2 regions of the Kineococcus sp. GCM10028916 genome follow, and region 1 is predicted to be linked to the other one. Evidence: riboswitches for the same ligand, from Rfam matches in the RefSeq annotation. Region 1 holds a riboswitch; the other holds the start of a gene.
The links. Region 1 has a riboswitch for thiamine pyrophosphate ahead of thiM (hydroxyethylthiazole kinase). Riboswitches for the same ligand answer to the same signal wherever they lie in the genome.
Positions count from the first base shown of each region.

Region 2: linked by a shared signal. The riboswitch ahead of ACFQ46_RS20665 (ECF transporter S component) and the one ahead of thiM (hydroxyethylthiazole kinase) in region 1 are both predicted to bind thiamine pyrophosphate.

Region 1 covers NZ_JBHTFM010000017.1:414,319-423,626, forward strand. The annotation lists gene trxA (thioredoxin) at 1-116, opposite strand, end outside; gene ACFQ46_RS18465 (DUF2993 domain-containing protein) at 195-917, shown strand; gene manD (D-mannonate dehydratase ManD) at 976-2,187, shown strand; gene ACFQ46_RS18475 (GntR family transcriptional regulator) at 2,227-2,940, opposite strand; gene mgrA (L-glyceraldehyde 3-phosphate reductase) at 3,018-4,052, shown strand; TPP riboswitch at 4,099-4,199, shown strand; gene thiM (hydroxyethylthiazole kinase) at 4,193-5,020, shown strand; gene thiE (thiamine phosphate synthase) at 5,017-5,643, shown strand; gene thiD (bifunctional hydroxymethylpyrimidine kinase/phosphomethylpyrimidine kinase) at 5,640-6,485, shown strand; gene ACFQ46_RS18500 (TenA family protein) at 6,482-7,147, shown strand; gene ACFQ46_RS18505 (acetate/propionate family kinase) at 7,202-8,416, shown strand; gene pta (phosphate acetyltransferase) at 8,471-9,308, shown strand, end outside.
Region 2 covers NZ_JBHTFM010000020.1:17,956-27,263, reverse strand. The annotation lists gene ACFQ46_RS20710 (cell wall-binding repeat-containing protein) at 1-762, opposite strand, end outside; gene dcd (dCTP deaminase) at 838-1,413, opposite strand; tRNA gene ACFQ46_RS20700 (tRNA-Gly) at 1,491-1,564, shown strand; gene ACFQ46_RS20695 (hypothetical protein) at 1,935-2,219, shown strand; gene ACFQ46_RS20690 (ATP-binding protein) at 2,242-2,721, opposite strand; gene ACFQ46_RS20685 (NAD-dependent epimerase/dehydratase family protein) at 2,953-3,936, shown strand; gene ACFQ46_RS20680 (CsbD family protein) at 3,940-4,113, opposite strand; gene ACFQ46_RS20675 (DUF4235 domain-containing protein) at 4,222-4,524, opposite strand; gene ACFQ46_RS20670 (hypothetical protein) at 4,540-4,671, opposite strand; TPP riboswitch at 4,773-4,877, shown strand; gene ACFQ46_RS20665 (ECF transporter S component) at 4,929-5,549, shown strand; gene ACFQ46_RS20660 (ATP-binding cassette domain-containing protein) at 5,542-7,011, shown strand; gene ACFQ46_RS20655 (energy-coupling factor transporter transmembrane component T family protein) at 7,095-7,877, shown strand; gene ACFQ46_RS20650 (DUF3616 domain-containing protein) at 7,881-8,969, opposite strand; gene dnaK (molecular chaperone DnaK) at 9,160-9,308, shown strand, end outside.

The DNA.
Region 1 (9,308 bases):
AAGACGGGGGCGAACTGCTTGCACGGACCGCACCAGTCGGCCCAGAAGTCGATCAGGACGATGCCGTCCTTGACGGTGTCGTCGTGGGTCTCCAGGGTCAGGGCCTGAGTGCTCATGTCTCTCCCAACCACGAGGACCCGTGAAGACTTCCCGCTCCGTCCTCCCCGTCCAGGGCCGTCGGGCACAGTGAGCGGGTGGCCCGCTCCCGTCTGATCCGTCTGCTGGTGACCGTCGTCGCGCTCGGGGTGATCCTCGTCGCGGGCGACCTGGCCGCCCGCAGCTACGCGACCGGACGGTTCGCCGGGGAGCTGCGGAGCGCGTACGACCTGCCCGCCGACCCCACGGTGACCGTGGCGGGCGGGTCGTTCCTGTGGCAGGCGGTGCGGGGACGCTTCGACGACGTCACCGTCGACGTCGGGCAGATGCCCGCGGGGAAGGTGACGCTGCGCGACGTGCGGGTGCGCATCCCCGAGGTCGACGTCCCGCTCGGGGTCCTCGTCGGGGGCTCCGGGACGGTCGACCTGGCGGCCGGCACCGTCCGGGGACAGGTGTCCTACGCCGACCTCGCGCAGCAGGTGTCCCCGGGTGGTCTGCGGGTGGCTCTGGCGCGTGCCGGGGACGCGATCCGGGCGACGACGACGGTCCGCGTCTTCACCCTCGGGGTGGAGCTGGCCGTGACGGTCCGTCCGGAACTCGACGGCGCGTCCGTGACGCTGGACCCGGTGAGCGCCGAGGTGGCGGGGGCGGAGGTGCCCTTGAGCCGGGCGGAACGACTGCTCGAGGCGGCCGGGTTCGGCGGCTGGTCGATCGCGTTGTCCGACGTGCCGCCCCACGTCGACCTCGACGCGTTCCAGGTCGCCGACTCCGGCGTCCTCGTCAGCGGGACCCTCGGGGCGAGCGCGGTGGACGTCGACTGACCCTCGCCCGCCAGGTACTGGTGCACTAGTGTGGCAGTAGTCCACCGCGGAGGGTCCGATGAAGATCACCGATGCCCGGGTCGTCGTCTCGTCGCCGGGACGCAACTACGTCACGCTCGTGCTCGAGACCTCCGACGGTGTCGTCGGGGTCGGCGACGCCACCCTGAACGGCCGGGAACTCGCCGTCGCGTCCTACCTGCGCGACCACGTCTGCCCGCTGCTGATCGGCCGGGACCCGGCCCGCATCGAGGACACCTGGCAGTACCTCTACAAGGGGGCGTACTGGCGGCGGGGACCCGTCGGCATGACCGCGATCGCGGCCGTCGACGTCGCGCTGTGGGACATCAAGGGCAAGGTCGCCGGGTTGCCCGTCTACGAACTCCTCGGCGGCGCGTCCCGCTCGGGGGTCATGGTCTACGGCCACGCCGACGGCCACGACGTCCCCGAACTCCTCGACCGCTTCGCCGAGTACCTCGAGCAGGGGTACAAGGCCGTCCGCATCCAGGCCGCCGTACCGGGGGTCGCCAAGACCTACGGCGTCTCCGTCCACGACGGACGCATCTACGAACCCGCGAACTCCGACCGCCCCGAGGAGGGGTCCTGGGAGAGCTCGGCCTACCTCGACTTCGCCCCGACCGTCTTCGAGGCCGTCCGGGAACGCTTCGGGTTCGGCGTGCACCTGCTGCACGACGTCCACCACCGGTTGACGCCCATCGAGGCCGCGCGCCTCGGCCGCGCGCTGGAACCGTACCGGCCGTTCTGGATCGAGGACGCGACCCCGGCCGAGGACCAGTCGGCGTTCCGCACGATCCGCGCCCACACCACCACCCCGCTCGCGGTGGGGGAGGTCCTGAACTCCATCTGGGACGTCCAGACCCTCATCACCGAACGCCTCATCGACTACGTCCGGATGTCGGTGTCGCACAGCGGGGGGATCTCGCACCTGCGCAAGGTGTACGCCCTCGCGGAGTTGTTCGGCGTCCGTTCCGGCGCGCACGGTGCGGGCGACCTCTCGCCGATCGCGCACGCCGCCGCGCTGCACCTGGACCTGGCCATCCCGAACTTCGGCATCCAGGAGTACATGGGGCACCGGGATCCCGCGGGGGAGGTGTTCCGCTCCACCTACTCCTTCGCGCAGGGGTACATGCACCCCGGGGACGTCCCCGGGATCGGCGTCGAGTTCGACGAGGCGGCGGCGGCGCGGTTCCCCTACGAACCCCGCTACCTGCCGGTGAACCGTCGCCTCGACGGGACCGTCCACGACTGGTGAGCGGCCCTCCCCGCCCTCCGGCCGCCCGGGCCGCGCGGCTCAGCGGTCGTCGGAGAAGAACTCCGGGTGCTCGGCCCGGACGACGGCGATGTCGTCGAACACCTTGCGCAGGTGGCTCCGCAGGGCGGTCGCGGCGGTGTCCGCGTCGTGCGCGGCCACCGCGTCCACGACGGCCTCGTGCTGGTCGATCAGCACGTCCAACTGGTCCGGCAGCGGCAGCGACAACCGGCGGGCCCGGTCCAGGTGGACCTTGGCCCGGCTCACCGAACGCCAGGCCGCGGCGTGCCCCGAGACGGCCAGCAGGCGCAGGTGGAACTCCTCGTCCAGGGCGAAGAACCGGTCGTGCTCGCCCCGGGCCGCGGCGCGGCGCTGGTCCGCCAGGGACCGGCGCAGGTCCTCGACGTCGTCCTCGCCCACCTGCGGGACCGCCTGTTCCAGCGAGGCCAGTTCGAGGGCCTCGCGGACGAACTGCGCCGTGGCGATCTCGCTCTCGCGCAGGGGGGAGACGAACGTCCCGACCTGGGGGACGACGTTCACCAGACCGTCCTCCACGAGGAGGATGAGGCTCTCGCGCACCGGGGTCCGGCTGACCCCCAGCGCGGCCGCGAGCTCGTTCTCGGACAACGGGGTGCCCGGCGGGTACTCCAGTCCGACGATGCGGCGGCGCAGCTCGTCCAGGACCAGCGCGCGAGCTCCCCGCGGACTCCCCGCGCGCTGCGCGAGGCGGGACGTCCGGGCGGGCGGCGGGCTCACGGGACCAGTCTCGCAGGGAGGCCCGATGTGCTCGCCCGGCAGTGCCTCCTGCGGGGTGGTCGTGGCAGGATCGGCGGGTGACGTACACCGCAGACGCTGGACGCTACGAGTCCATGCCCTTCCGCCGCTGCGGCCGCAGCGGGATCGAACTGCCGGCCCTCTCGCTGGGGTTCTGGCACAACTTCGGCGACGACAAGCCGTTCCAGACCCAGCGCGACATCGCCCGCCGCGCCTTCGACCTGGGGATCACCCACTTCGACCTCGCCAACAACTACGGCCCGCCCTACGGCTCGGCGGAGACGAACTTCGGCCGGCTCTTCGCGGAGGACTTCAAGCCCTACCGCGACGAACTGGTGATCTCCTCCAAGGCCGGCTGGGACATGTGGCCCGGCCCCTACGGCGACCACGGTTCCCGCAAGTACCTCACGGCGTCGCTGGACCGGTCGCTGCAGCGGATGGGCCTCGACTACGTCGACGTCTTCTACCACCACCGTCCGGACCCGGACACCCCGCTCGAGGAGACGATGGGGGCGCTCGACGCCATCGTCCGCTCCGGCAAGGCGCTCTACGTCGGGATCTCCTCCTACGGCCCCGAGCGCACCCTGCAGGCCTCGGGGATCCTGCGTGACCTCGGGACCCCGCTGCTGATCCACCAGCCCTCGTACTCGATGTTCAACCGCTGGATCGAGTCCGGGTTGCTCGACGTCCTCGAGGCGGAGGGGGTCGGCTGCATCCCGTTCACCGCGCTGGCGCAGGGTCTGCTGACCAACCGCTACCTCAACGGCATCCCCGAGGGCTCCCGTGCGGCGCAGGGGAAGTCCCTCGACCCCTCGATCCTCAACGACGACACCCTGGCCCGCATCCGCGGCCTGCAGGAGATCGCCGACGGTCGTGGTCAGACCCTCGCCCAGCTCGCGCTGGCCTGGGTCCTGCGCGACCGTCGCGTCACGACGACGCTCATCGGGGCGAGTTCCGTCCAGCAGGTCGAGGACAACGTCGCCGCCGTGTCGAACCTCGAGTTCAGCGACGAGGAACTGAAGGCCATCGACGAGTTCGCCGTCGACTCCGGCGTCGACCTGTGGGCCCAGGCGCGGGCCGGCGGGGAGAGCTGACCCAGCGCTGACCCAGCGTTGACCTTGGCCTGACGGTGCTACTGTCGGCCGCGACACGGGGTGCTCCGCGCAGATCACGGAGCTGAGAACACACCCGTCGAACCTGACGCAGGTAATGCTGACGAAGGGATGTCGCGGCCATGACAGCCGTTGCACCAGAACACGTCCGTCCCGAGCAGATCGTGGCGGCGCGCGCCGCGCTGAGCGAGCGCACCCCGCTCGTGCAGTGCCTCACGAACTCCGTCGTGCAGACGATCACCGCGAACGTCCTGCTGGCGGCCGGTGCCTCCCCGGCCATGGTGGACAACGTCCACGAGTCCGCGGCGTTCGCGCAGCTCGCCTCCGCCGTGCTCGTCAACGTCGGCACCCTCGACGACGGGAAGGCCCGGGCGATGTCGCTGGCGGCGGAGTCCGCCCACCGGAACGGAACCCCCTGGGTCCTCGACCCCGTCGCCGTGGGTGGGCTGGAGTTCCGCACCCGCGTCGCCCGCGAGCTGCTCCAGCACGCCCCGACCGTGGTGCGGGGCAACGCCTCCGAGGTCCTCGGGTTGGCCGGCGCGGGAGCCGGTGGTCGCGGGGTCGACTCCACCGACGGCGTCGAGGAGGCCCTGGTGGCCGCCCGCGAGATCGCCGACCGCACCGGGGGAGCCGTGGCGGTCTCCGGGGTCGTCGACGTCATCGTCCACGGTGGACGCACGGTCCGGGTGAGCGGTGGCCACCCGCTGCTGACCCGCACGACCGGGGCCGGGTGTTCCCTCGGGGCCCTCGTCGCCGCCTACGCCGCCGTCGCCGAGGACCCCCTGGTCGCGGCCGTCGCCGCCCACGTCCACGTCGCCGTCGCCGCGGAACGCGCTGCCGCGCAGGGGGTCGGGCCGGGGACCTTCGCGATCCGCTGGCTGGACGAACTCGACGCCGTCGACGCCGACGCGGTCCGCGACGACCTCGCGCGCTCCGGGCGGATCGCGTGAGACGGGGTTTCGACCCCACGCTCTACCTCGTCACCGACACCGCCCAGTGCGGACCCCGCGGAGTTCCCGCGGTGGTCCGTGCGGCCGTCGCCGGCGGGGTGACCGCCGTGCAGGTGCGGGCCAAGGACGGTGGGGACCGCGAACGCCTCGCGCTCGTGCTGGCCGTGCAGGAGGCGTTGCGGGGCAGCGGTGTCCCGTTGTTCGTCAACGACGCCGTCGACATCGCCCTCATCGCCGGCGTCGACGGGGTCCACCTCGGGCAGTCCGACCTGCCGGTCGAGGACGTCCGGCGGATCGCCCCCGGGATGCTGCTCGGGTTGTCGGTCTCCACGGTCGAGGAGGTCGCCGCGATCGACCCGGACGTCGTGGACTACTTCGGGGTCGGACCGGTCTGGGCGACCCCGACGAAACCCGACGCCGCCGCGCCGCTCGGCCCTGAGGGTCTCGCGACCGTGGTGGGGGCTTCTCCCGTGCCCTGCGTCGCGATCGGCGGGATCCACCCCGAGAACCTGGAGCAGCTGCACGGCACGGGGATCGCGGGTTTCTGCGTCGTGTCCGAGATCTGCGCCGCCGAGGACCCCGAGGTCGCCGCCCGGTCGTTGCGGACCCGGTGGGGATCGTGAGCGCACCCGTTGCCCCTCCCGTCCGCGTAGCCCTCACCATCGCGGGCAGCGACTCCGGCGGGGGAGCCGGGATCCAGGCCGACCTCAAGACGTTCGCCGCGCACGGGGTCTACGGGGCGAGCGTCGTCACCGCGCTCACGGCGCAGAACACCCACGGGGTGCGGGGGATCCTCGCGGTCCCCGCGGAGTTCGTCCGCCTGCAGCTGGACACCGTCCTGGACGACATCACCGTCCACGCCACCAAGATCGGCATGCTCGCGGGGGCCGACGTCGTCCTCGCCGTCGCCGAGGTGCTCCGCTCCCGCGCGCTCGGACCGGTCGTCCTCGACCCCGTCATGGTCGCGACCAGCGGCGACGCGCTGCTCGACCCCGGTGCCGTCGCGGCGGTGCGCGACGTGCTGCTGCCGCTGGCCGACCTCGTCACCCCCAACGTCCCCGAGGCGGCGGCCCTGCTGGGCGTGGACGCCGCGACCTCCGTGGCGCAGTGCCGGGACCAGGCGGAGGAACTGGCGCGCCGCAGCGGCACCGCCGTCCTGCTCAAGGGTGGGCACCTCAGCGGGGAGGCCAGCGTCGACGTGCTCGCGCGTCCCGGGAGCCCCGCGCTCACCGTGCTCGTCCGGCGCGACCGGGTCGACACCACCGCCACCCACGGCACCGGCTGCACGCTGTCGTCGGCGCTGGCCGCGCAGGCCGCCCTGCACCCCGGAACCGGCTGGGACGTCCTCGTGGAACCTGCCCGCGACTACCTGCAGGCCGCCCTCCTCGCCGGCGCCCGCCTCGACGTCGGGTCCGGGCACGGACCGCTGGACCACGCCCACGCCCTCAGGGAGGACCGCTCGTGAGCTTCACCGACGACACCTGGACCCGCACCGCCGACCTGCGCACGGCGGTCGAGAACTCCGCGTTCCTCGCCGAACTCGGCGCCGGGTCGCTGGACCCCGCGACGTTCCGGCACTACCTGGAACAGGACACGATCTACCTCGCCGGCTACGCCCGGGCGTTGTCCCTGCTCGCGGCCCGCGCACCGGGGCCCGAGAGCGCGGGGTTCTGGGCCGGCTCCGCGCACGGCGCCGCGAGCGTCGAGGTGTCCCTGCACGCCGACCTCCTCGCCGGTGGGCGGTTGCCGCAGCCGACGGGACCGGCCCTCGCGTCCCCCACGACGCTCGGCTACGTCTCCTACCTCGTCGCCGCCGCGGCGACCGCCCCCTACGCCGTCGCCGCCGCCGCGGTGCTGCCCTGCTTCTGGATCTACGCCGACGCCGGGCGACGACTGGCCGCCCACGCGGACCTCGTCGCCGACCACCCCTACGCGCGGTGGGTCGCGGCCTACGACGCCCCGGAGTTCCACCTCTCGGTCGAGCGGGCCCGGCGGTTCGTGGACGAGGCGGCGGACGCCAACCCGGGTGACGTCGAGGCGATGCACGAGGCGTTCGCGACCGCGACGCGCTACGAGTGGATGTTCTGGGAGACCGCCCACGCCCGTGAGGGCTGGCCCGCTGCGTGAGAGGGTCGATCCGGGGTTCCGCACGGGCGGGACGAGCACCGTGAGGAGATCAGCGTGTCGACCAGCCAGGGTTCCGTCGTCGTCGTGAACTGCGGCAGTTCCTCGGTGAAGCTGGCCCTCGTGGACCCGGTGACGGGGGAGCGGGCGCTCAGCTGCCTCGGGGAGCGGATCGGGTCCCCCGACGCCGTGGTCCACATGACCACAGCCGCCGGGACCCGCACGATCACCCCGGCCGCCACCACCCACCGCGGCGCCCTCGCCCACGTCCTGCAGCGCCTGCTCGACCTCGACCTGCCGCCGCTGCTCGGCGTCGGGCACCGCGTCGTCCAGGGTGGTGCGGTGTTCCGCGGTTCCGTCCGCGTCGACGACCGGGTCCTCGCGCAGATCCACGAACTGTCGGCCCTCGCCCCCCTGCACAACCCGGCCAACGCCTCCGGCATCGAAGCCGCCCGGGCCGTCCTGCCCGACCTCGAGCACGTCGCCGTCTTCGACACCGCCTTCCACCAGACGATGCCCGAGGCGAACTACCGCTACGCCGTGCCGACGCAGTGGTACGAGGAGTTCGGCGTCCGCCGCTACGGCATGCACGGGACCAGCCACCGCTACGTCAGCCAGCGGGCCACCGAGCTGCTGCAGGCCTCCGGCCGGGACCCGCGCGGGCTCAAGCTCGTGGTCGCCCACCTCGGCAACGGCTGCAGCGCAACGGCTGTCCTCGACGGACGATCCGTCGACACCACCATGGGCCTCACCCCGCTGGAAGGCCTGGTGATGGGCACCCGCTCGGGCGACGTCGACCCGGCGGTCGTCGAACTCGTCGTCGCCCGGACCGGGACGAGCGTCACCGAGGTGGTGAAGCAGCTGAACTCGAACTCCGGGCTGCTGGCGCTGTCGGGGCTCTCCAACGACGTCCGGACCCTGTCCGGCAAGGCCGCGGAAGGCCACGCCGGGGCCAAGCTGGCCCTGGAGGTCTTCGTGCACCGGGCGGCCAAGCACATCGCCGCGCTGACGGTGTCCCTGGGCGGGCTGGACGCCCTCGTCCTGACCGGCGGGATCGGCGAGAACGCCAAGAACATCCGCTCGATGCTGCTGGCCAAGCTCGCCCACCTCGGTCTCGTCGAGGACCCCGCCGCCAACGACGCACACGGCCGCTCCGCCAGCCCGACCGGGTGCATCACCGTCCCCGGCGGAGGACCGCTGGCCATGGTCGTCCCCACCGACGAGGAGCTGCTCATCGCGCGGGACACGGTCGCCCTCGTCGAGCACCGCTGAACTCCCGCAGGGGCTGCCGTCGCCGCCCGGGGCGGCGTGGGGGAAGGTGAAGCCATGGCCCGCGTGCTGCTCGTCGTCCCCACCGGCCACGGTGCCGGCCTCACCTCGACCTGCCTCGGGCTGGTCCGGGCCCTCGACGCCCGCGGGGTCGCCGTCGGGTTCCACAAGCCGCTCGCCCAGCCGACCCGCGGGTCCGAGGCCGACCGCTCCGTCGCGCTCGTCCGGCTCACCACCACGCTGGACCCCTCCGAGCCCATCCCGGCCTCCCGCGTCGTCGAACGCCTCTCGCGCGGCGACATCGACGACCTGATGGAAGAGGTCGTCGCCGCCGCCGAGAAGGTCCTCGCCGCCCACGACGTCGTCGTCGTCGAAGGCCTCGCCCCCTCCGCCGACCAGGTGTTCTCCGGCCGGGTCAACCAGGCGCTCGCGACCGCCCTGGACGCCGACGTGCTGCTCGTCGGGTCCGCCGGCCCCGACGGCACCGACCCCGGCGCCCCCGAACGCATCGCCGAGGACATGGCCGTCACCGCCGGCACCTACCGGACGGGGGAGGCGCTGCGGGTCATCGGCGGCGTCGTCTCGCGCTGGCCCGTCCCCGAGGACCCCGAGACCGCCGTGGCCCGGATCTCCGCGCTGCGCGGCGCGCTGGAGCACCACGAGATCCCCCTCGTCGGGGCCGTGCCCTTCCGCGGTGACCTCACCTGGGCGCGGGTGCGCGACCTCGTCCACGACCTCGACGTCGAAGTGCTCACCCACGGCGACCAGGGCCGTCGCATCAAGGAGGTCGTCGTCGCGGCGCAGGCCGTCCCGGGGATGCTCCCGCTGCTGCGCGAGGGGCGCCTCATCCTCGTCCCCGGTGACCGCCACGACGTCGTCATGGCCACCTGCCTCG
Region 2 (9,308 bases), on a different contig from region 1:
CACGGTCGTCGACGTGGCGCCGCGCGCCCGCAGGGCCGCACCGGTGGGGACCGGGTCGGCGTCGTCGACGAGGACCAGGGCCTCGCCCAGTCGTGCCGCCGGGCCGGCCGCCGCGAGGGCGTCGACGAGGTGCGCGTCCTCGCCCGAGGCGGCCCAGGCGTGCGTCGCCGCGGGCATGAACGCGGCGACGGCTCGCGAGGTCGCGTACCGGTCGGCGCCGGCGATCCGCTGCACGTCGTCGATCCCCAGCGCCCGCAACCGGTCCGGGGTCGAGGCGGACAGGGCGTCCTCGCCCCCGACGAGCAGGACGGAACGCACCGCGTGCTCGCGCAGGTAGCCGGCCGTGGCGGCGGGGACCTCGTCGCGGGTGGCGAGCAGGACCGGCGCCGCGAGGCTGCGAGTCAGCGGCCCGGCGGACAACGCGTCGACGAGGTGGCGGTCCGCCCCGCTCACGAGGACGACGACGTCGGCCTCGGGGAACCCGTGCTCGGCCACCGCGACGGCCGTCGCGAACCGGTCCGCGCCGGCGAGGCGGACGACCTCGTCGGGGATCCCGCTGGGCAGCGGGGCGCCCCGGTGGGCCGTGCCGCAGCCCGGGTGCTGCACCGGCGGAGCCGGGGAGCACAGCGGGGTGAGCGTCTCGGAACCGGCCGGGGGCGCCGCGGTGGCCGGAGCCGGTCCCGCGGTCAGGGCGAGCGCCGCGAGCAGGGCGACCGGCAGGGCCCGTGCGGTCCGGGAGCGGTGGGTCGGCGTGCGGGTCACGGGGCTCTCCAGGGTGCGGTCGCAGATCCGACCGCGGCGTCGTCGGGTGTGACCAGTGTGGCAGTTGTGACTCGCTCAGATCGGGGTGCGGTGGAAGTTCTGCGCCGACCGGCTCGGCGTCGGACCGCGCTGACCCTGGTAGTGCGAGCCCGAGCTGCTGCTGCCGTACGGGGTCTCGGCGGGGGAGGACAGCTGGAAGAAGCAGAGCTGCCCGATCTTCATGCCCGGCCACAACGTGATGGGCAGCGTCGCGACGTTGGAGAGCTCCAGCGTCACGTGCCCGGAGAACCCCGCGTCGATGAAGCCCGCCGTGGAGTGCGTCAGCAGTCCCAGCCGCCCGAGGCTGCTCTTGCCCTCCAGCCGGGCCGAGATGTCGTCGGGCAGCGACACGACCTCGTACGTCGAGCCGAGCACGAACTCGCCCGGGTGCAGGATGAACGGGTCCTCCGCGGGGACCTCGACCAGACGGGTGAGGTCGGGCTGCTCCTGCGCCGGATCGATGACGGAGTACTTGTGGTTGTCGAAGAGCCGGAAGTAGCGGTCCAGGCGCACGTCGACGCTGCTCGGCTGGACCATCGAGGGCTCGGACGGTTCGAGGACCACGCGGCCGGAGGCGAGCTGGGCGCGGATGTCGCGGTCGGAGAGCAGCACGGCGTCACGCTACCGTCGGTTGGACCACCTCCCGGTGTCCGTTACGATGGCTGTGCCCGGTCCTCGTGACCGTGTTCGCGGGTGTAGTTCAATGGTAGAACTTCAGCTTCCCAAGCTGATAGTGCGAGTTCGATTCTCGTCACCCGCTCCACCGTGAAGGCCCAGGTCCGCGACGCGAGCGCCGACCTGGGCCTTCGTCGTTCTCCCGGATCGCAGTGGGAGGACGGTCCTGTCGTCGGCTCAGCGGGAACGCTCGGGACTCCTCGCGCCCCGCACCTCCTGCGCCACGAGGTCCCCGGACTCACCCGTTCGTGTGCGCAGTGGCCACGGGCCCGCCGAGCTGTCGGACACTCGGGGACGTGAACGGCGGTCCTCGATCGGTACGACGACAGCAGAGGCGTGCGGTCCTCGCGGCCTGGCGGGCGGTTCCCCTCCGCCGCCGTCTCGAGGTCACGAAGTGGGCGAAGGCGGGGAGGCGGCATCCGGACGAGGAAGCTGTTCGGGCGGCGCAGGAGTTCGCCGTGTTCTGCCTCCACCCCGGGGGAGACCGGACTCGCAGCCCTCGTGTCCGCCGCCTGGCCGTGTGGGCGGCGCTGCCCCTGGGCCTCGTGCTCGCCGCGGAGGCCTTGCTCCTCCGTCGACTCGACTCTCCGACGGTCGTCGTCGTGACCTTCTTCGGCGTGGCGATCGCGACCGTCGTCTACGGCATCTTCTGGATCGACCTGCTGCGCGAGAGTCGGCGGTTGCTGGCGCTTCCGGGTGCTGGTGCGGTCCCGGCCCAGGGCGCCGACGCCTCGAAGACCTGACCCGCCGACCCGTCCTGAGGGCTCAGGGAACCTGCCCGCCGTTGAGGACGTCGTCCTCCCGCGGCTTCGCACCCGCCGTGGCGAGCACGGCCCACGTCGTCTTCCCCGCACCGGTGGCGCCCGGGGACGTCACCGCGGTCACGCCCCAGCGCAGGGACAACGCGTCGACCAGGGCCAAGCCGCGTCCGGAGGTCGCGTCGTCGGCCGCCTCGCGGGGGTGGGGTCTGGAGGAGCCCGCGTCGGTCACGGACACCGCGAGCACCGGTGCGGACGCGGGCCGGGTGTCGCCCGTCAGCAACGACAGGAACGGGGTCGAGGCGTCGACCGTGAGGACGATCCCGCCGCGTCCGTGCCGGACGGCGTTGCCGACCATCTCGGCCGTCACGAGTTCGACCGCGTCCTGCGTGGGGGTGTCGAGACCGCGTCGCCCGCAGACGTCCACGACCCAGTGACGGGCCGTCGTCACCGCCCGGGGGTGCTGCTCGAGTGTCAGGAACTCCACGCCTCGCACCTCTTCGTCCTCGCCCACGCAGCGCTTCGGAGCGGGCGGGGGCGTGGATGGGTGGAACGCGGCGGCGAAGGGGTCGAGAGGGTGACGTGAGGGACCCGTCCCCTCGGCTCATCGGCGAGGACGCGCAGCGAGGTGGAAGGACCACTCAAACACGCCGGCGCCGGACCGGAGGCGTAACCTCCCCGACGGACGAGGAAGTCGAGACACGGAGAGAGAACCCCCATGGCGTTGCGCGTGCTGTTCATCGGCGGTACCGGGATCATCAGTTCGGCGTGCGCGACGCTCGCCGTCGAACGCGGGATCGACCTCACGATCCTCAACCGGGGCAGCGGTCGGCGGGAGGTTCCTGCCGACGCGAAGGTCCTCACGGCCGACGTCCGCGATCCGGCGGCCGTGCGGGAGGTGCTGGGGGACAGCGAGTTCGACGTCGTCGTCGACTTCGTCGCCTTCACCCCCGACCACGTCCGCGCCGACGTCGAGCAGTTCCGCGGCAAGACCGGGCAGTACGTCTTCATCTCCAGCGCGAGCGCCTACCAGAAACCCGTCGCGCACCTCCCGATCACGGAGTCGACGCCGCTGCACAACCCGTTCTGGCAGTACTCCCGCGACAAGATCGCCTGCGAGGAACTGCTGACCCGGGCCTACCGCGAGGAAGGTTTCCCCGCGTTCGTCGTGCGCCCCAGCCACACCTACGACCGGGCGTCCATCCCGCTCGACGACGGCTGGACGGCCATCGACCGGATGCGTCGCGGGAAGCCCGTCGTCGTGCACGGGGACGGCACGTCGACGTGGGTGCTGACCCACCACACCGACCTCGCGAAAGGTCTCGTCCCGCTCCTCGGGGAACCCGCCGTCGTCGGCGACGCGGTGCACATCACCGGTGACGAGGTCCTCACCTGGGACGGGATCGCGCGCCGGCTGGCGACCGCGGCGGGCGTGCCCGAACCCCGGATCGTGCACGTGCCGAGCGACGTCATCGCGCGGGAGGCGCCGGAACAGGGTGCGGGTCTGCTGGGGGACAAGGCGCACTCGGTGGTCTTCGACAACACCAAGCTCAAGCGTCTCGTGCCGGGTTTCGCGGCGACGACGTCGTTCGCGGACGGGGCCCGCGAGATCATCGCCCACCACGACGCGAACCCGGCCCTGCGGGTCGTCGACGACACCGTCGAGACCCGGCAGGACCGGCTCGTGGAACTGTTCGGCTGAGGATCAGTCCTTGAAGGCGTCCTTGACGTGCTCGCCGCGCTGCTTCAGGTCGGCGGCGGCCTGGTCCTTCTGACCCTCGTGGCGCAGGGCGTCGTCGTCCTTCGCCCCGCCGGCCGCTTCCTTCGCCTTGCCGGCGACGTCCTGGGCGGCGTTCTTGATCTTGTCCGCAGCGCTCACGGTTCCTCCTCCAGAACACCGGGGAGGTGACGGATCGGAGATCCGCTCAGGCCCGTTCCCGGTGCGGTCACATCGCAGCACGCGCGTGACGTGACCGCACCCGGGAGGTCAGGAGTTGGCCTTCACCGCTCCGTCGTCGCCCGGGCCGAGACCCGGGGGCAGCTCACCGAAGCTCTTGCGGTACCAGACCGCGGCCTGGCGCTCCACGATCAGGCGGGTGACGCCGATGATCGCGCCGGAGGCCAGCGCCCAGATCAGCGCCTCCTTCCACGCGACGTCCGGGTCCTCCGGGTTGTCCGGCGGCGGCGACTTGGTCACCGCGACCCAGGCCTTCTTCGTGACGCGGCTCGCGACAGCCGTCGCGATGATGCCGGCACCGGGGCCGACCAGCTTCCAGACGATCGAACTCATGGCCCGAACCCTGCCCTACAGCAGGTCCAGGAGCCAGCCCAGGACCGGCGTGAGGGCGGCGGCGCTCGCCCCGAGGACCGCGATCACGACGATCAGGGTCATCAGCCGGACCGCCCGGGAGGGGCCGCCGTCGGGTCCACGCATCATCCGGAGCACCCGGCCATCGTCGCAGCACCCCACCCGTGGTCCCGCGGGGAATCCCGGCGAGATCACGGGCGGGGGTGGGGAGCGGGGGTAGTAGGGTCGTGGGACAACGACAGGGGAGCGCCGGGTGGCGCTGAGAGTGCGGGTTCCCGCAGACCCTCGAACCTGATCCGGGTCACACCGGCGTAGGGAGTCGGGACGTCCTCGACCCGCGGCCACGGTGGCGGCGGGTCCCCCTCCTGGACCACAGGAGGACCACCATGAGCACCACCCTCACCCGCTCGCGCGGGACCGCGCACTGGCGCACCGTCGACCTCGTCACCGCCGCCGTCCTCGGCGTCGCGTTCGGCGTCGTCTTCTGGGGCTGGGACGTGCTGTACCTCGCCATCGAACCGCTGTTCGCGGCGCTGCCGCCGCTCAAGGGCCTCGTCGCCGGGGTCTGGCTGCTGCCCGCCGTCGTCGCAGCCCTCGTGGTCCGCCGCCCGGGCGCCGCGCTGCTCGCCGAGATGGTCGCCGCGACCGTCGAGGCGCTGCTCGGCAACTACTGGGGCATCACGACCCTGGTCTCGGGCGCGATCCAGGGCGTCGGGGTCGAGATCGCCGTCGCGCTGTTCGCCTGGCGCCGCTTCGGACCGCCCGTCGCCGTCCTCGGCGGGATCCTCGCCGGGGTCCTGGAAGGGCTCTTCGAGCAGTTCTACCGCTACGACGGGACCTGGGACCTGGGCTGGCGCCTGTTCTACGTGGGCACCTTCGCCGTCTCCGGCGCCGTCGTCGCCGGCTTCGGCGGCTGGCTGCTGGTGCGGGGACTGGCACGTTCCGGCGCGCTCGGTGCCTTCGCCGCCGGCCGCGAGCACCACGGCCGCGCCCGCGACCGTGGCTGACCTGACCCTGCGCGGCCTGACGGTCACCCCCGCGGGGTCCCGTCGACCCGTGGTGGCCGACGTGGACCTCGACCTCCGGCACGGGGAACGGGTCCTGCTCGTGGGGCCCAGCGGGGCGGGGAAGTCGACCGTCCTGCGGGCGCTCGCGGGACTCCTCGAGGACGACGTCGACGCGAGCGGCGAGGTCCTGCTCGATGGTCAGGCCCCGCGCGCCGGGGAGGTCGGGCTGCTGGTCCAGGACCCCCTCGACGCCGTCGTCGCCGAGCTCGCCGGCCGGGACACCGCGTTCGGGCCCGAGAACGCCGGCTTGGACCGGTCGCTGATCTGGCAGCGGGTGGCCCGCGCCCACGCGGCCGCCCGCTACACCGCCGGTCGCGACCGCGAGGTCGTCACGCTGTCCGGCGGGGAACGCCAACGGCTCGCCCTCGCCGGGACGCTGGCCGCCGACCCCGCCGTGCTGCTGCTGGACGAACCCACCTCGATGCTCGACGCCCCCACCGCCCGGGCCGTGCGCGCCGCGGTGCTCGAGGCCGCCCGCGACCGCGGGCTCGTCGTCGTCGACCACGACCTCGCCGGGTGGGCCCCGCACGTCGACCGCGTCGTCGTCCTCGGCCGCGACGGCCGGGTCCGTGCCGACGGCCCCCCGGACCGGGTCCTCGCCGACCCGGCCCTGCTGGCCGACGGGCTCTGGCTGCCGGGGGCCCCCGCCCCGCAGCCGCTGGACCTCCCGGCCGGGCTGCTCCGCCCGGAGCTGCACGTCGTGGGAGACGTGCTGCGCGGCAACGGGCTGGGACTGGTCCGCCGCCGCCGTGGACTGCGCCCGACCCCACCCGTCGCCGTGCTGCACGACGTGGACGTCACCCTCCGCGCCGGCGTCACGACCCCCCTGACCGGCGACAGCGGGTCGGGGAAGTCCAGCCTGCTGGCCGTTCTCGGCGGGCTCGAACGTCCCACCGGCGACCTCGTCGCCGCGAGCGGGTTCGCCCCCCCGGGACGTCCCGCACCGCACACCTGGCGCTCGCGCGACCTGGCCGCCCGGACCGGGTGGGTCCCGCAGTCCCCGGAGCACTCCTTCCTCGCCACCGACGTCCGGGCCGAGGTCCGGGCGACCCCCCGGGTCCTCGGCCGGGACACCGCCCGGGCCGACGCCCTGCTCGACGTCCTCGGCCTGCACGACCGCGCCGACGTCAACCCCTTCCGGCTCTCCGGGGGCGAACAACGACGACTGGCGCTCGCGGCCGCCCTGGCCGCCGGCCCGGCGCTGCTGCTCGCCGACGAACCGAGCGTCGGGCAGGACCGGGGTACCTGGGCCGTCGTCGCGGGACTGCTCGCGGGCGCGGCCCGGGACGGTGCCGCCGTCGCCGTCAGCACGCACGACGCCGGTCTGGTCCACGCCGTCGCCCCGGGCGCCGGGGTCCACCTCGTCGCCGGTCGCAGCTCACGCGGGGCGGCGGCGGCGTGAAGGACGGAGAAGTCCTCCACAGCGATGTCCACAGGACTGTGCACACACCTGTGGACAAGGTTGTGGGACTGCACCCCGCACCTGTGGACGACGGGGTCCCGCCGACGGCCGCGCAACGTCGCAGCGCCGGTCCCGGGCCTCTCGTGCGGCACTGCGGACCCCTCCCGCTGCTGGCCGTCGGGGTGCTCTGCGCCGTCGGTGCCTTCGCCGTCCAGGAGTGGTGGCAGGCGGCCGGAGCCCTTGCCGTGCAACTGCTCTGCCTCCCGCTCGTCGTCGGTGACCGGCGCGCGTTCCTGGTGCGGTCGTTGCCGCTGCTGGTCGCCGCGGTCTCCGTCGGGTGGTCCACGGTCGTCGCCGGCAGCAGCCCCGAACCCCTGTGGACGGCGTTGACGGCGTCCCTGCGCCTGCTCGTGCTCGTCCTCCCCGGTGCGCTCCTGCTCGGCTGGATCGACCCGGCCGAGGCCGGCGACCACCTCGCCCAGCGGCTCCGGCTACCCGGACGCGTCGTCGTGGCCGTCGTGACCGCCCTCGGTCAGCTCGACACCCTCGCCGCGTCCTGGGCGCAGATCGCCGCCGCCCGCCGGGTCCGCGGGTTCGGCCCCGGACGGGGCCCGCTGTCGCGCCTGCGGTGGTCGGCCTCGACGGCGTTCGGGTTGCTCGTCGACGCGGTGCGGCGGGCGGGACGGACGTCCGTCGCGATGGACGCCCGGGGGTTCGCCGGCGACACGGCGCTGCGTCGCAGCTGGGCGCTGCCCGCTCCCTGGCGACGCGCGGACACCGTCCTGCTGCTCGTCGGGGTGGTCGTCGCCGCCCTGCCGCTGGTGCTCCGGCTGGCGGGGGGAGCGTTCGTCGCGTCGGTGGGCTGAGCCTCAGGTGAGGTCCCACAGGTCGGCGAGCATCCCGCCGTCGGGGGTGTGTCGCTGCGGCGCGGGGGAGTCGAGGACGACCAGCAGTTGCCCGCCGGTCCCGGTGACGTCGGCGGGGAGGAGGGTGATCCCCTCGGGGTGGTCCTCACCCTGGCCGTGCGGGAGGTCCAGGACCACCGGGAGCTCCGCGGCCCGGACGACGTCGGCGGCCTCGGTGACGCACCCGCCGACCCAGCGGTGCACGCGCACCGGCCCCGAGAGACCCATCGAGGGGCCGCTGAGCACGAGCAGGTCGTCCCCGTCCGGGCAGAGGTCGCGGATGCCGAGGCCCCGCAGGTCGAGCAGGTGCAGCCGGTAGGTCGCGCCGTCCGCGAACTCCTCGAGGACGAGGCGGCCCGGGTTCCTGCGGTGGGTGCGGGGGCGCAGTTCCAGCAGGACCGCCCAGCCGCGCAGCACCGGCCCGCGCAGACCGACCCAGAGCCGGTCGCCGTCGGGGGAGTGGTGGACGGCGATGCCCTCGACGTCGAGGCCGTTGTCCTTCGAGGGGATCGCGAGGAACGGGGCGATGAGGTCGTCGTCGGCGAGGTGGGTGCTCAGGTCGTCGTCGTGGGCCCCGAGGACGGCCGCGGTGCGGGTCTCGCCGTCGACGTCGACCTCGCGGGCGGGGAGGCCGGTCGCCGGGTCGATCGGTAGCCGGACGAGGACGAACCGGTTGGGTTCGCGCACGACCCGGCCGAGGCGCCGGCGGGCCTTGTCGTCGGGGTCGTGGTCGCGGATCCGCTTGCGCTTCAGGCTGTGCGAACCGACGGCCCACAGCCAGGGACCGCTGCGGGCCAGGCCCTCGACGTCGGCCTCCTCGTCGTGCGGTCCGGGCAGGTCGACGAGCTCGGCCAGGGGAACGCTGACCTGACGGTCGTAGCCCTGGACCCGACCGTCCTCGACGACGGCCGTCAGCCGTTCGACCGTGGCGGTCTCGTCGCCCGCCACCCAGAGGTGGGGGCCGTCGGCGCGGACGGCGGAGAGGTTCACGTGGGTCATCCCGGCCCTCGACGCCTCGTCGAAGTGCAGGGGCAGCCGGCGCACGGGTTCCACGTCCTGAGAGCGAACGGCTCCCCTCCCGAGTTCCCCCGGGTTCCCCCGTCGGGAACAAGACCCCCTCCTCGCGAGTTGAGCCCATCAGACTCAAGTTGCCGACGTTCCGGCTTGACAGATCCGGGGCGCTGGGCAAACTTGAGTGGAGAACGCTCAACACTCACCAAGCGCAGGAAGAGGGCCTCAAGCCATGGCACGTGCGGTCGGCATCGACCTCGGGACCACCAACTCCGTCGTCTCCGTCCTGGAGGGCGGCGAACCGACGGTCATCGCGAACGCCGAGGGTGGGCGCACCACGCCCTCCGTCGTCGCCTTCGCCAAGAACGGTGAGGTGCTGGT